Regions from separate parts of the Lelliottia sp. CFBP8978 genome, predicted to be linked through region 1. Evidence: predicted binding sites of a transcription regulator. Region 1 holds the regulator's gene; each other region holds the start of a gene.
What was found. Region 1 encodes PurR, which represses purine synthesis genes. Its sites were predicted from a motif close to CANGCAAACGTTTGCNTG; they were not measured.
Positions count from the first base shown of each region.

Region 2: a site for PurR is predicted at 2,016-2,033, ahead of purL (phosphoribosylformylglycinamidine synthase). Genes of this name have one in related genera too.
Region 3: a site for PurR is predicted at 2,308-2,325, ahead of SOM82_RS00345 (nucleobase:cation symporter-2 family protein). Genes of this name have one in related genera too.

Region 1 covers NZ_CM188253.1:1,924,192-1,929,284, forward strand. The annotation lists gene cfa (cyclopropane fatty acyl phospholipid synthase) at 1-64, opposite strand, end outside; gene punC (purine nucleoside transporter PunC) at 362-1,561, opposite strand; gene punR (DNA-binding transcriptional activator PunR) at 1,676-2,587, shown strand; gene purR (HTH-type transcriptional repressor PurR) at 2,603-3,628, opposite strand; gene cydH (cytochrome bd-I oxidase subunit CydH) at 3,925-4,014, shown strand; gene SOM82_RS09050 (MFS transporter) at 4,177-5,093, shown strand, end outside.
Region 2 covers NZ_CM188253.1:3,176,084-3,181,176, forward strand. The annotation lists gene purL (phosphoribosylformylglycinamidine synthase) at 1-1,931, opposite strand, end outside; gene mltF (membrane-bound lytic murein transglycosylase MltF) at 2,198-3,748, shown strand; gene tadA (tRNA adenosine(34) deaminase TadA) at 3,636-4,142, opposite strand; gene yfhb (phosphatidylglycerophosphatase C) at 4,205-4,840, opposite strand; gene SOM82_RS14945 (PTS transporter subunit EIIC) at 4,844-5,093, opposite strand, start outside.
Region 3 covers NZ_CM188253.1:75,627-80,719, reverse strand. The annotation lists gene trmH (tRNA (guanosine(18)-2'-O)-methyltransferase TrmH) at 1-193, shown strand, start outside; gene recG (ATP-dependent DNA helicase RecG) at 193-2,274, shown strand; gene SOM82_RS00345 (nucleobase:cation symporter-2 family protein) at 2,377-3,771, shown strand; gene SOM82_RS00340 (AsmA family protein) at 3,891-5,093, shown strand, end outside.

The DNA of each region.
Region 1 (5,093 bases):
CATTAACGATCCGGAACCAGTCATCGTCCCGTACGGTGACTTCTTCTATACACGATGAACTCATAGCTTCTCCATCACCTGTATGTGATCAGAACCTTCAAACAGCGTAGCTGTTTTTTTGGGTTTGTGAGAAATCTCACGGAGTGTCCGTGAGGCTAATATCCGACGTAGAACAGAGGAAGGGAGATAACCCTTGCCGAAAAGCCTTCCATGGTAAAACGGGAGCACTCCGGCTCCCGTTAACACATAATAATTATCGTAATTATCTAAGCCAGTTTCAGTATAGGCGGCATAATTAGGTGATTCAACAGAAAATTGTTAGCAACCTAATCACATGAATTTAATATAATTCAATGCGCGACTATGCCCGGCTCGATTCAGCCTTTGAGCTGTCGTCCGTCAGCGCTTTCGCTGACGCCTGCATGCGATACCCCAGCAGGGCAAGCGCCACGGTAACCAGCATCACGCTGGTGGTGGTCATCAGCGGTGTGGCAATCAGCGCAGAGACAATCAGGCTCGCCAGGAAGCACAGACCCAATTGCAGAGTGTTTTGCAGTGCTGCGGCGCGGCCGGTTGCCTGTGGGAACGGGCGCAGAGCCTGGGCCACCACGATAGGGTAGATAGCACCGTTAGCCACGGCCATCACACAGAACGGGATCAGGATTTCGACCAACGACGCGCCGGGTATAAACCCGACAGCCCATGTGCCGATCACGCTGGCGGCATACAGAACCAGAAGCCAGGGGAGCATCTGGTGACCCTGCCATTTTTGCAGCGCCGCGCGGCAACCATACCCGCCCACCAGGAAAGCAATCGTCTGTGGGACGTAGCTCAGACCAATCACTGCCGGGCTGTAACCCATCTCATGCAGAATGAATGGCGACCCGGTGAGCCAGGCAAAAAAACTGGCAGAACAGGCGGCGTAAATCAGCACATTGCCGCGATAAGCGCGCGAACGCAGAAGCGACAGGAAGGTTACCCGGCTTTCATTATTCTCAGCGGTTTTGGCCGGCGCAGGTTTCAGCGTCAAGGCCGGCAACATTAAGGCCAGCGTAATGATGAACAACGTAGCAAAGATGGCCTGCCAGTCAAAATGCACCAGGATCCAGCTGCCGAGCAGCGGTGCCAGCGCCGGAGAAAGACCCACCAGCGGCATAATGGTGGCAAAAATACGGTTTACCCGTGAGGCCGGATAATAATCCGTGACCAGCGCCTGCCAGGTGACGGCGGCGGCACACACGCCAAAGGCCTGAACAAAACGCAGGACCAGCAGCCAGGTGGCATCGCGCACCCACAGCATCCCGAGGCAACCGGCCGCGAAAATAGCCAGGCCGATCAGTAACACAGGCTTGCGGCCATAGCGGTCAGAAAGTGGTCCCCAGAGCAGCTGGGCGAAGGCAAAGCCGGCCAGAAACACGCTCAGGCTGGCGCTGATGGCTGCAGCAGGCGTCTGGAGATCGGCCTGCATCGCGGCGAACGCGGGCAGATACATATCGGTGGCCAAAAAGCCCAGCACGCTTAAGCCGCCGAGCCAGACCAAAAATCCTTTGTTGGGTTGCATTGTTATATTTTCCTAAGAAGGCAGGTACACACTGGCGCAAAGTGTAGGGAGTGCAATCTGCCTTGTGAAACGCTAATATTTGGCGGTTGCATTCAAAAATTTTGCAGGCAAAAAATGTGGTCTGAATATTCCCTGGAAGTGGTAGATGCGGTCGCTCGCAATGGCAGCTTTAGCGGTGCGGCGCAAGAGCTGCATCGCGTTCCTTCTGCTATCAGCTATACGGTGCGTCAGCTGGAAGAGTGGCTGGCGGTTCCGCTGTTTGAGCGTCGTCACCGCGACGTGGTTCTAACGCCAGCAGGCGCGTGGTTTTTGAAAGAAGGGCGCTCTGTTATCAAAAAAATGATGATCACGCGAGAACAGTGCCAGCAGATTGCCAATGGCTGGCGCGGGCATCTGTCTATTGCGGTTGATAATATCGTTAAACCCGAACGCACCCGGCAGATGATCGTCGACTTCTATCGCCATTTCTCGGACGTAGAACTTCGCGTCTCGCAGGAGGTATTTAATGGCGTGTGGGATGCGCTGTCGGATGGCAGGGTAGAGATGGCGATCGGGGCGACGCAGGCGATCCCGGTGGGTGGGCGCTATGCGTTTCGGGATATGGGCTCATTGAGCTGGACCTGCGTTGTCGCCCGCCATCATCCGCTGGCGGCAATGGACGGCCCGCTGAGCGATGATACGTTGCGCAACTGGCCTTCACTGGTGCTGGAGGATACCTCCCGCTCGCTGCCTAAACGCATTACCTGGCTACTGGATAACCAGCGACGCGTGGTTGCGCCAGACTGGGAGTCCTCGGCAACTTGTCTCTCCGCCGGGCTGTGCGTGGGGATGGTGCCGGTTCACTTCGCTCGCCCTCGCATCGATCGCGGCGAGTGGGTGGCGTTGACGCTGGAAAATCCCTTCCCGGATGCGGCATGCTGTCTGACCTGGCAACAAAACGATATGTCGCCTGCGCTGGCGTGGCTGCTGGATTATCTGGGGGACAGTGAAACGCTGAACAAAGAGTGGCTGAAGGAGCCGGAGTAACCGGCTCCCCTCAGATTAACGGCGATAGTCGCGGAACGGACCATCTGCAACTGAACGGCGTTCGATCAGACGCGGGTGTACTTCAATCGACTGTGATTCTTCACGTTTGCTGACGATGCGGTCCATCAGCATATTAAAGGCTGTTTCACCCAGCGAGTCTTTCGGCTGGTGAATGGTTGTCAGCGCCGGGGTGAAGTAGCGGGCGTTGCGCACGTTATCGTACCCGATCACGGAAATGTCCTGCGGCACGCGCAAACCGAGCTCATCGGCTGCGCAAAGAGCCCCCATCGCCATAATATCACCACCGATAAAGACCGCGGTTGGACGGTGCGACTGGGAGACGATCTGCTGCATCGCGCGATAGCCGGATTCCGGCTCGAAGTCGCCCTGTACAATCCAGTTTTCTGGCACGGTGATCAGCGCTTCTTCCATCGCTTTCATAAAACCAGCAAGACGCCCAGCGCCGGTATTGCGCTCAAGCGGACCCGGGATCACGCCGATTTCACGATGACCGCGCTCAATCAGATAGCGGCCCGCCATGTAGCCGCCTTCAAAGGCGTTGTCGTTGACGGAATCAGTAAAATCAGCGCGGGTATCACCCCAGTCCATCACCACCATCGGAATGTGGCGGTACTCCTCCAGCATGGAAAGTACTGACTCCGGGTATTCAGAACACATCACCAGCAGGCCGTCGACGCGTTTCTGCGCCATCATCGACAGATACGCGCGTTGTTTTTCCTGGCTGTTCCAGGCATTGCCCAGAATCAGGGTATAGCCTTTCTGGAAACAGTTTTTCTCGACCGCTTCGATGATCTCGGCAAAATAGGCCGCTTCGCTACTGGTGGCCAGCAGGCCGATAGATTTGGTGTGGTTGACTTTCAGGCTACGCGCAACGGCACTGGGGGAGTAGTGCAGTTCCTTGATCGCCGCCCACACCGCGTTGCGCGTTTCTTCCGCAACGAAACGGGTTTTGTTAATTACATGTGATACGGTTGTAGTGGAAACGTTTGCGCGTTTCGCCACATCTTTGATTGTTGCCATTACATGTCACTCCAGACCATATCTTAAACTCCTGAAATACTTAAAGGTAAACGTTTGCCTTCTCTCACCCTTATCTCGCAATGTAAATTGCGATACGCCGGGAAAACGACTCAGAACGTCAGGAGGGGGTCAGTGGCCGGTACGCTTATAAATTTAGCGTGGAATTTTGTCTCATCTTGATGAAAAGGGGAAGAGCAAAAACGGTTATCAGCCTAAATCCAGGAAGATTTTTGGGGTAAACTGTGTAAAAATGAGCAAGCTCACTATTCGTGGGGAGATTAAAAGGAGAAAAATTGATGAGTACCGATCTTAAGTTTTCGCTGACGACAACTATTATTGTTCTGGCTCTGATTGTCGCTGCGGGTCTGACCGCTGCACTGCACTGATTTAAACGGGGGAGAGACTCTCCCTCGTTCTCCTCTCTGATTGTTACCCTTATTGCAAAAATCTTTTGCTGATTTGTTAACTTCTCATTTTTTGTGATTGATGTCATGCTTTTGACTTCTTAGTTCTGTGTCGCGTAATGACACGGCATCCGGAGTTGAACAATGAAAATCAATTTTCCTCTGCTGGCCCTGGCGATTGGCGCTTTTGGGATTGGCACCACCGAGTTTTCCCCAATGGGGCTGTTGCCGGTTATTGCCAGAGGGGTAGACGTCTCTATTCCGGCGGCGGGTATGCTGATCAGCGCCTACGCCATTGGCGTGATGATTGGTGCGCCTCTGATGACGCTGCTGCTGTCTCATCGCGCACGCCGCAATGCCCTTATTTTCCTGATGGCGATTTTTACGCTGGGCAACGTGCTCTCGGCGATGGCTCCTGATTACACCACGCTGCTGCTGTCACGCATTCTGACCAGCCTGAACCACGGCGCGTTCTTTGGCCTCGGCTCGGTGGTGGCTGCAAGCGTGGTGCCAAAACACAAACAGGCCAGCGCGGTTGCCACCATGTTTATGGGGCTGACCATTGCCAATATTGGCGGTGTTCCGGCGGCGACCTGGCTGGGCGAGGTCATTGGCTGGCGGATGTCGTTCCTCGCTACGGCGCTGTTAGGTGTCGTTGCGATGGTGGCATTGTTCTTCTCGCTGCCAAAAGGAGAAGCGGGCGAGCGGCCTGATGTCCGTAAAGAGTTGTCGGTGCTGGTTCGTCCGCAGGTGCTGTCGGCTCTGCTCACGACGGTATTAGGCGCAGGCGCAATGTTCACGCTCTATACCTATATTTCCCCGGTTCTGCATGATATTACGCACGCCACTCCGATCTTTGTGACGGCCATGCTGGTGCTGATTGGCGTAGGTTTCTCCATTGGCAACTATCTGGGCGGCAAGCTGGCGGATCGTTCGGTCAGCGGTACGCTGAAAGGCTTTTTAACGCTGCTGATCGTTATCATGGTGGCGATTCCCTGGTTGGCGCGCAACGAGTTTGGGGCGGCTATTGCTATGGTGGTGTGGGGCGCGGCAACTTTTGC
Region 2 (5,093 bases), 1.3 Mb from region 1:
GGCAGATGCAGAATACGGTTCACGGCATCAGCCATCGTGATTCCGTGCAGATCCAGCGCTTTGCCCGCAGCTTGACGGGTTTGCACGTCGCGGGTCATTTTCGGCGTTTTGCCCAGCAGCACATCCAGCGGCAGATCAATCGGCTGATTGTCAAAATGCGGATCGTTCATGCTCAGGTGCAGCGCTTCTGTGGCTTCGCCGATCACCGCATACGGTGCGCGTTCGCGGCGGCACAGTTCATCAAACAGCGGCAGCTGATCGGGGGAAACCGCCAGCACATAGCGTTCCTGAGATTCGTTACACCAGATTTCCAGCGGGCTCATTCCTGGTTCATCGCTCAGGATGTCACGCAGGTTAAAGCGTCCGCCGCGCCCGCCGTCGCTCACCAGCTCCGGCATGGCGTTTGACAAACCGCCCGCACCGACGTCATGGATGAACAGGATTGGGTTTGCATCCCCAAGCTGCCAGCAGCGGTCGATCACTTCCTGGCAACGACGCTCCATCTCCGGGTTGTCACGCTGCACAGAGGCAAAATCCAGATCCGCATCAGACTGGCCAGAGGCCATAGATGATGCCGCGCCACCGCCCAGCCCGATATTCATTGCCGGGCCACCCAGCACGATCAGTTTGGCGCCAACGGTGATCTCGCCTTTTTGCACGTGATCGGCACGGATATTACCGATCCCGCCCGCCAGCATGATCGGCTTGTGGTAGCCGCGCAGCTCTTCGCCGTTGTGGCTATCCACTTTCTCTTCATAGGTACGGAAGTAGCCGTTCAGCGCCGGGCGACCAAACTCGTTGTTAAACGCCGCGCCGCCGAGGGGGCCTTCGGTCATGATGTCGAGTGCGGTAACAATGCGCTCCGGCTTACCGAAATCTTCTTCCCACGGCTGTTCAAAGCCCGGAATACGCAGGTTAGACACCGAAAAGCCCACCAGGCCCGCTTTTGGTTTTGCACCGCGCCCGGTCGCGCCTTCATCACGGATTTCACCGCCGGAACCGGTCGCAGCGCCTGGCCATGGCGAAATTGCCGTCGGGTGGTTATGGGTTTCCACTTTCATCAGGATGTGCGCCGGCTCCTGATGGAAATCATAGCGCCCTGCTTCGCGGTCGGCGAAGAAGCGGCCAACCTCGGAACCTTCCATCACCGCCGCGTTGTCTTTATAAGCCGACAGCACGTGATCCGGAGTCTGTTCAAAGGTGTTTTTGATCATTTTGAACAGCGACTTCGGCTGTTCTTCGCCGTCGATAATCCAGTCGGCATTAAAAATTTTATGACGGCAGTGCTCAGAGTTGGCCTGCGCAAACATATAGAGTTCGATATCGTTCGGGTTGCGGTTCAGCTTAACGAACGCATCCTGCAGGTAATCAATCTCATCATCCGCCAGCGCCAGCCCTAAACGCAAGTTAGCGTCAATCAGCGCCTGACGGCCCTGCCCCAGCAAATCCACGCTTTGAACAGGTGCGGGTTGATGGTGGGAGAACAGTTGCTGCGCGTCGTCCAGAGAGGCAAACACGCTCTCCATCATGCGATCGTGCAGTTCATCGGCAACCGTCTGCCATTGTTCTTTCGTCAGGGTCGAGGCTTCAACGTAATACGCCACGCCGCGCTCCAGACGATTAATCCGGGTCAGCCCGCAGTTGTGGGCGATGTCGGTGGCTTTAGAAGACCAGGGGGAGATGGTGCCAGGGCGAGGTGTCGCCAGGATCAGTTTGCCGGTTGGCGCATGGCTGCTCAAACTCGGTCCATACTTGAGCAAACGTTCGAGCTGCGCCTGTTGCTGCGCATTTAATGGAGCATTCAGGTCAGCAAAATGGACATACTCAGCGTAAATATGGCTTACCGGAAGATCGGCAGCCTGAAAACGTGCCAGCAGTTTGTTGATACGGAAGGCAGACAGTGCAGGCGAACCACGCAGAATTTCCATCATAAGTCTCTCGTCTTCGAAGCGCCTGAGGCGCTTACAGTGTGCGCAAGGGGAAAACGGGCGTCATTATAGAGAATCCTGAGCGCCGACGAAACCGTTTGCGTCGAAATAAAATCAATACCGTTCTTTATCAATTGATGTGACCAAACTCTCTAATTGGTTGCCAACTGGCGCAAGTTTACGCAAAATGCCGCACATTCAATAGCAAACCTTATTCTTAACATGGCTACAGCATACTGAGGCATCGCACGGCGCAGAGAATTAACTAATTGAAAAAATTAAAGATTAATTATCTGCTCATCGGCATTGTGACCTTGCTGTTGGCAGCGGCCTTATGGCCATCAATCCCATGGTTCGGCAAAGCCGAAAATCGCATCGCTGCAATTAAGGAGCGAGGGGAGCTGCGCGTCAGTACCATCAACTCGCCCCTCACCTACAACAATATTAACGGCAAAATCACCGGCCTGGATTATGAGCTGGCGCAGCAGTTTGCCGACTATCTTGGCGTTAACCTCAAAATCACCGTACGCCAGAATATCAGCCAGCTGTTCGACGATCTGGATAACGGCGATGCCGACATGCTGGCCGCCGGACTGGTCTATAACAGCGAACGCAGTAAAAACTATCAGCCGGGACCGACCTACTACTCTGTGTCACAGCAGCTGGTGTATCGCGTGGGCGGCGTTCGTCCACGCTCACTGGCCACACTTAACGATCAGCAACTGACGATTGCCCCCGGCCATGTGGTGATTGACGACCTGCGTTCGCTGAAAGAGAAGAAATATCCCGATCTCAGCTGGAAGGTCGATGAAAAGCTGGGCACCACGGCGCTGCTGGAGCAGGTGAAGGACAAAAAGCTCGCCTATACGATCGCCGATTCTGTGGCAATCAGTTTGTTCCAGCGCGTTCACCCGGAGATTGCCGTTGCGCTGGATGTCACCGACGAGCAGCCCGTCACCTGGTTTAGTCCGCTCGATGATGACCAGACCCTTTCCGCCGCCATGCTCGATTTCTTCAATTCAATGAACGAAGACGGCATCCTCGCGCGGCTGGAGGAGAAATATCTCGGTCATGGCGGCGATTTTGATTATGTCGATACCCGCAGCTTCCTGCGCGCCGTGGACAGTGTTCTGCCCGATCTGCAGCCGCTGTTTGAGAAATATGCTCAGGAGATAGACTGGCGTCTGCTGGCGGCGATCTCTTATCAGGAATCGCACTGGGACGCGCAAGCCACCTCGCCGACCGGGGTACGCGGCCTGATGATGCTGACCAAAAATACGGCGCAGAGCCTCGGCCTGACTGACCGTACCGACGCCGAACAGAGCATCAGCGGCGGCGCGCGTTATTTACAGGATATGATGGCGAAAGTGCCGGAAACCGTGCCGGAAGAAGAGCGGATCTGGTTTGCGCTGGCGGCGTACAATATGGGCTACGCGCACATGCTTGACGCCCGCGCGTTGACCGCCAAAACGAAGGGTAATCCTGACAGCTGGTCTGACGTAAAACAGCGTTTACCGCTGTTAAGCCAGAAACCCTGGTACAACAAGCTCACCTACGGATACGCGCGTGGACATGAGGCGTACGCCTACGTGGAGAATATTCGTAAGTATCAGATAAGCCTGGTAGGTTATCTGATGGAGAAAGAAAAAGAAGTGACGGAAGCGAAACAGCTGGCGCAGAGCTACCCGGTGGTGTCTGTGCACGAGCTCAACCACCCAAGGACTTCAATTCAGCCTTTTGTTGCTTTTTCTGCTGACGGCGCATTCGAAAGAAATCACTTAATAGCCCCGAACACTCTGGTGCAAGCACCCCGTCGATAATCTGTACCTGATGATTCATGCCCGGGTGTCCAAGCACATCCATCAGTGAACCCGCCGCGCCGGTTTTTTCATCTCGCGCACCAAACACCAGCGTACCGATGCGGCTATGCACCATTGCGCCTGAGCACATGACGCACGGCTCAAGAGTGACGTAGAGCGTGGTATCCAGCAGACGATAATTTTGCAGCACCATGCCGCCCTGACGCAGAGCCATGATTTCGGCATGCGCAGTGGGATCGTGGCGGCCAATCGGGCGGTTCCATCCCTCCCCAATCACCTGGTTATTATGTACCAGAACGGCGCCCACGGGCACTTCACCCTCGTCCCAGGCGCGTTGGGCAAGCGTGAGCGCATGGCGCATCCAGTATTCATGGTTGAGTTCAGGATCAGACAACGCAACGGTCTCCAGTGGAAAGCGGGCGGCATTATACACACCCGTTATGCTTATACACAAAATCATTCCAGTTGCTGAAGATCGCCCGCCGGGGTAACGCGCCAGCGGTGCTGGCAGAAGTAAAGAAGTGGGTTGTCTTGTTTACTGTCGCTGTAACCGCTGTAGAGACGCAACGGTGTGCCGATTTTTTTCTCCAGTTGCACCACCTTTTCATGGCCCAGACAGCGCAGGGTCAGCACCCAGCCACCGTATCGGCGATCCATTTGGGTGGCGATCAGATTAACCCGCGGTAGCCAGGGTGTGTCGAAATAGACCTGTTCCACCAGCGGCTGCGGCGAACCGGTAATCAACCAGATATCCGCGTCATTGGCGTTGAGATAATTGGTGAGACGGTCCTGAACCACCGGAAACGCGGTGACATGACCGCGAAACCAGTGGACAAAATCCTGCTCAAGCTGTTTAAGCCGCGCTTCGCTATGGCCAAAAGTGCATCCCCACAGCAACAGGCTCATTGGCCAGCGCGCCGCACGTCCTTTGATCAAAAGCGCAATGCCGATGACGGGTAAAAGTGGCAGCACGAGCAGTGCATTCAGGGGCTGGCGACGCAACAGATAGCGCATGAAACTGCCAAACATATCTTGTTGGTGTAGCGTTCCATCTAAATCAAAAAAGACGACACGACGCTCGTGATTAACCAAACCTTACTCCTCTGGATCGTTGAACCCTAACAGCCAGGTAAACAGGAACCCGGCGATAACCGCTATCAAATAGCCTAACAGATAGAGCATGACTTTTCCGGTCACGATGGTTAATGCCAGGGGTAAACCGGAGATCCCGAAGGTAATAACGGTTGCCACTTTCCAGTAGCTGATCAGCGCACCGCCCACTGCGCCCCCGAGACAGGCACCGATAAACGGCTTTCCAAGCGGCAGCGTCACCCCAAAAATAAGG
Region 3 (5,093 bases), 1.8 Mb from region 1:
AAAGCAAAAAAACCTGCCCTATCCCCACGTCAACGCACAAGGTGAAATCGAAGCCGATGCCGCGTGGTGGACAACAATGCAATCATCCCAGGAAACCCGCAATCATCCCGGCGTCACTGCTACGATAAATGAGCACAATCCCGCGCGCTATGTAGCCGGAAGAAATGAAGACCGCCTGAAGGATGAAGAGTAATGAACGGCCGCCTGCTCGATGCCGTTCCGCTGAATACGCTAACGGGCGTTGGCGCGGCGCAAAGCAATAAGCTGGCAAAAATCGGTCTGCACACCGTGCAGGATCTGCTCCTGCATCTCCCTTTGCGATACGAAGATCGCACCCAGCTTTATGCCATCGGCGATCTGCTACCTGGTATCTACGCCACCGTGGAAGGCGAAGTCCTGAACTGTAATATCTCTTTTGGCGGCCGCCGAATGATGACGTGTCAGATCAGTGATGGTTCCGGCATTCTCACCATGCGATTCTTTAACTTCAGCGCGGCGATGAAAAATAGCCTCGCCGCAGGGCGTCGGGTGCTGGCGTATGGCGAAGCCAAACGAGGCAAATACGGCGCGGAGATGATCCACCCGGAATACCGCGTGCAGGGCGATCTCAGTACGCCGGAACTGCAAGAGACACTCACTCCAGTTTATCCCACGACCGAAGGCGTTAAACAGGCAACGCTGCGCAAACTTACCGATCAGGCGCTTGAACTGCTCGATACTTGCGCCATTACCGAGCTGCTGCCGCCCGAGCTGGCACAGGGGATGATGAGCCTGCCGGAAGCTATTCGCACACTGCACCGCCCGCCGCCCTCTTTACAGCTCAGCGATCTAGAAAGCGGCCAGCACCCGGCACAGCGTCGGCTTATTCTTGAAGAGTTGCTGGCACATAACCTAAGCATGCTGGCGCTTCGCGCCGGTGCCCAGCGTTTTCATGCGCAATCCCTTGCTGTAAGCGATGCGTTAAAAAATAAGCTTCTGGCCTCGCTGCCTTTCAAACCGACTGGCGCACAGGCGCGGGTCACCGCAGAGATCGAACGCGATATGGCGCTCGACGTGCCGATGATGCGCCTGGTTCAGGGAGACGTAGGTTCCGGTAAAACGCTGGTTGCCGCGCTGGCTGCATTGCGCGCCATTGCTCACGGTAAACAGGTGGCGCTGATGGCACCGACAGAACTGCTTGCCGAGCAACACGCCAATAACTTCCGTCACTGGTTCGCCCCGCTTGGCATTGAAGTGGGCTGGCTGGCCGGAAAGCAAAAAGGCAAAGCACGTCTTGCGCAACAGGAAGCCATCGCCAGCGGTCAGGTACAGATGATTGTCGGTACCCACGCTATTTTCCAGGAACAGGTGCAGTTTAACGGCCTTGCGCTGGTGATCATCGACGAACAGCACCGCTTTGGCGTGCATCAGCGGCTGGCGCTGTGGGAAAAAGGGCTTCAACAAGGCTTTCACCCTCACCAGCTGATCATGACGGCCACTCCCATCCCACGAACACTGGCGATGACCGCCTATGCCGATCTGGATACATCGACTATCGACGAACTCCCTCCGGGACGAACGCCGGTCACCACGGTGGCTATCCCGGACACGCGCCGCTCAGAGATCATCGAACGAGTACGCCATGCCTGCACTCAGGAAGGCAGACAGGCATATTGGGTTTGCACACTCATTGAAGAGTCCGACCTGCTGGAAGCCCAGGCCGCAGAGGCGACGTGGGAAGAGCTGAAGCTGGCGCTACCCGAGCTGAACGTCGGACTGGTGCATGGCCGTATGAAACCCTCGGAAAAACAATCCGTGATGCAGTCGTTCAAACAGGGCGATTTGCATTTGCTGATCGCCACAACGGTCATCGAAGTGGGTGTGGATGTCCCCAACGCCAGCCTGATGATCATCGAAAACCCGGAGCGTCTGGGTCTTGCGCAACTCCACCAGCTGCGGGGCCGCGTTGGCCGTGGTGCAGTCGCTTCCCACTGCGTGCTGCTGTTCAAATCCCCGCTTTCCAAAACGGCACAAATGCGCCTGCAGGTCCTGCGCGACAGCAATGACGGCTTTGTGATTGCGCAAAAAGATCTTGAGATCCGTGGGCCTGGTGAACTGTTAGGCACTCGCCAGACCGGTAATGCCGAATTCAAAGTCGCCGACTTGCTGCGCGATCAGTCTCTCATCCCGGAAGTTCAAAGGCTTGCACGCTACATTCATGAACGCCATCCTGCCCAGGCCGCCGCATTGATTGAGCGCTGGATGCCGGAAACCGAACGTTATTCCAACGCCTGATAAATCCCGCCAGATACGCTTTTAAATTTTTTAAATGCAATCGTTTGCTTTTACCATTCGGTCAGATAAAATGCCCGCTTTTCCACCGTGGGATTGCCGCCGATGTCCGTTAACGCCGTAGAGTCGCCAGATGCGCAACCGATTGCGCAGGTTCAATATAATAGTGAATTAATTTACCGCCTTGAAGACCGCCCGCCTCTGGCACAGACTCTGTTCGCAGCATGTCAGCACCTGCTGGCGATGTTCGTGGCCGTTATCACACCTGCCCTGCTGATTTGCCAGGCGCTGGGATTACCCGCCCAGGACACTCAACACATCATCAGCATGTCGCTGTTTGCATCCGGTGTAGCCTCGATTATTCAAATTAAAGCCTGGGGTCCGGTCGGGTCAGGGCTGCTCTCGATTCAGGGCACCAGCTTTAACTTTGTGGCTCCGCTGATCATGGGTGGAACAGCACTGAAAACCGGCGGTGCCGATGTGCCGACGATGATGGCGGCGCTGTTTGGCACGCTGATGCTGGCAAGCTGTACGGAAATGGTGATCTCCCGCGTCCTGCATCTGGCGCGCCGGGTGATCACGCCGCTGGTTTCCGGCGTAGTGGTCATGATTATCGGCCTGTCATTGATTCAGGTAGGCCTGACCTCTATCGGCGGCGGCTATGCGGCCATGAGCGACCACACCTTTGGCGCACCGAAAAACCTGCTGCTGGCGGGCGTGGTGCTGGCAATTATTATTCTGCTCAACCGTCAGCGTAACCCGTACCTGCGTGTGGCTTCTCTGGTGATCGCGATGGCGGCCGGATATCTGATGGCCTGGGCGCTGGGCATGCTGCCGGAGAACACCGCTCCAGCCAACAGCCCGCTGATCATGGTCCCGACGCCGCTGTATTACGGCTTAGGTATCGACTGGAGCCTGCTGCTGCCGCTGATGCTGGTATTTATGATTACCTCGCTGGAAACCATCGGCGACATCACGGCCACCTCAGACGTCTCAGAACAGCCCGTTTCTGGCCCGCTCTATATGAAACGCTTAAAAGGCGGCGTGCTGGCGAATGGCCTGAACTCGTTTGTCTCGGCCGTATTCAACACCTTCCCGAATTCCTGCTTCGGCCAGAATAACGGCGTGATCCAGTTGACCGGCGTAGCCAGCCGCTACGTGGGCTTTGTGGTTGCGCTGATGCTGATCGTCCTCGGACTGTTCCCGGCGGTGAGTGGTTTTGTGCAGCACATTCCTGAACCGGTGCTGGGCGGTGCAACGCTGGTGATGTTCGGCACTATCGCCGCTTCCGGCGTGCGTATTGTCTCCCGTGAGCCGTTAAACCGCCGTGCGATCATGATTATCGCGCTCTCCCTGGCCGTAGGCCTGGGGGTTTCTCAGCAGCCGCTGATCCTGCAATTTGCGCCAGACTGGGTGAAAAATCTGCTCTCCTCGGGGATTGCCGCTGGCGGCATCACTGCCATCATTCTGAACCTCGTTTTCCCGCCTGAAAAAAACTAACGGTTATCACGGCAGGCTCTCATTGCCTGCCGTGATACCTAATGACACGAATCCCGCCTTGAGCATTGCGCATAAATCGTGCATAACTCCTCTATGTGCGTTTGACGGGATGGAAGACGATGAAATTTATTGGAAAGCTACTCCTCTGGATTTTGATTGCGGTCATGATCGCAGTCCTGGCCTTTTATTTTCTTATTCAGACCCGCTGGGGCGCGGCTCAGGTGAGCAGTTGGGTGACGGTTAATACCGATTACGAACTCAATTTTGATCTGATGGATCACCGGTTTTCATCCCCTTCTCACCTCATTCTGGAAAATGTCACCTTTGGTCGCGACGGCAAACCGGCCACACTGGTGGCAAAAACGGTCGATATTGGCCTGAGCAGTCGCCAGCTCACCGATCCCGTGCATATGGATACCATCACCCTGACCGATGGCACGCTCAATCTCTCGCCGCAGACCGCTCCGCTCCCCTTCCAGGCCGACCGCCTGCAGCTGAATAACATGGCGTTTAACAGCCCCAATACTGCGTGGGATCTGAGTGCGCAGAAAGTAACAGGCGGCGTGAGCCCCTGGCAGCCGGAAGCAGGCAATGTGCTCGGCAAAAAAGCGCAGATTCAGATGAGCGCCGGATCCCTCACCCTCAATGGCGTGCCTGCGAGCAATGTGCTGATCCAGGGCGAGTTGAACGACAAAGAGGTGAATTTGGGCACTATCGGCGCCGATATGGCCCGTGGCTCGCTGACCGGCACCGCGCGGCGTAACGCTGACGGGGGCTGGGTCATCGACACTATGCGCCTGAACGACATTCGTCTGCAAAGCGACAAATCATTCATGGATTTCTTTGCGCCCATTACCACGCTGCCTTCGCTGCAAATTGGTCGCCTGGAGGTCACCGACGCACGTCTGCAAGGACCGGACTGGGCAGTGACCGACCTTGATTTAAGCCTGCGTAATCTCACGTTAAGTAAAGGCGACTGGCAGAGCCAGGAAGGGCGTTTATCCATGAATGCCAGCGAATTGATCTATGGTTCTCTGCATCTTTTCGACCCGATTATGAATGCGGAATTCTCGCCACAGGGCATTGCGCTGCGCCAGTTCACCTCCCGCTGGGAAGGGGGCATGGTGCGCACGTCCGGTAACTGGCTGCGTAACGGTAAAGCGCTGGTGCTGGACGATGTTGCCGTGGCCGGGCTGGAATACACGCTTCCGCAAAACTGGAAAACCCTGTGGATGGATCCGCTTCCGGAGTGGCTCAACAGCGTGACGCTGAAAAAATTCGGTCTGAGCCGAAATCTGGTCATTGATATCGATCCGGCTTTC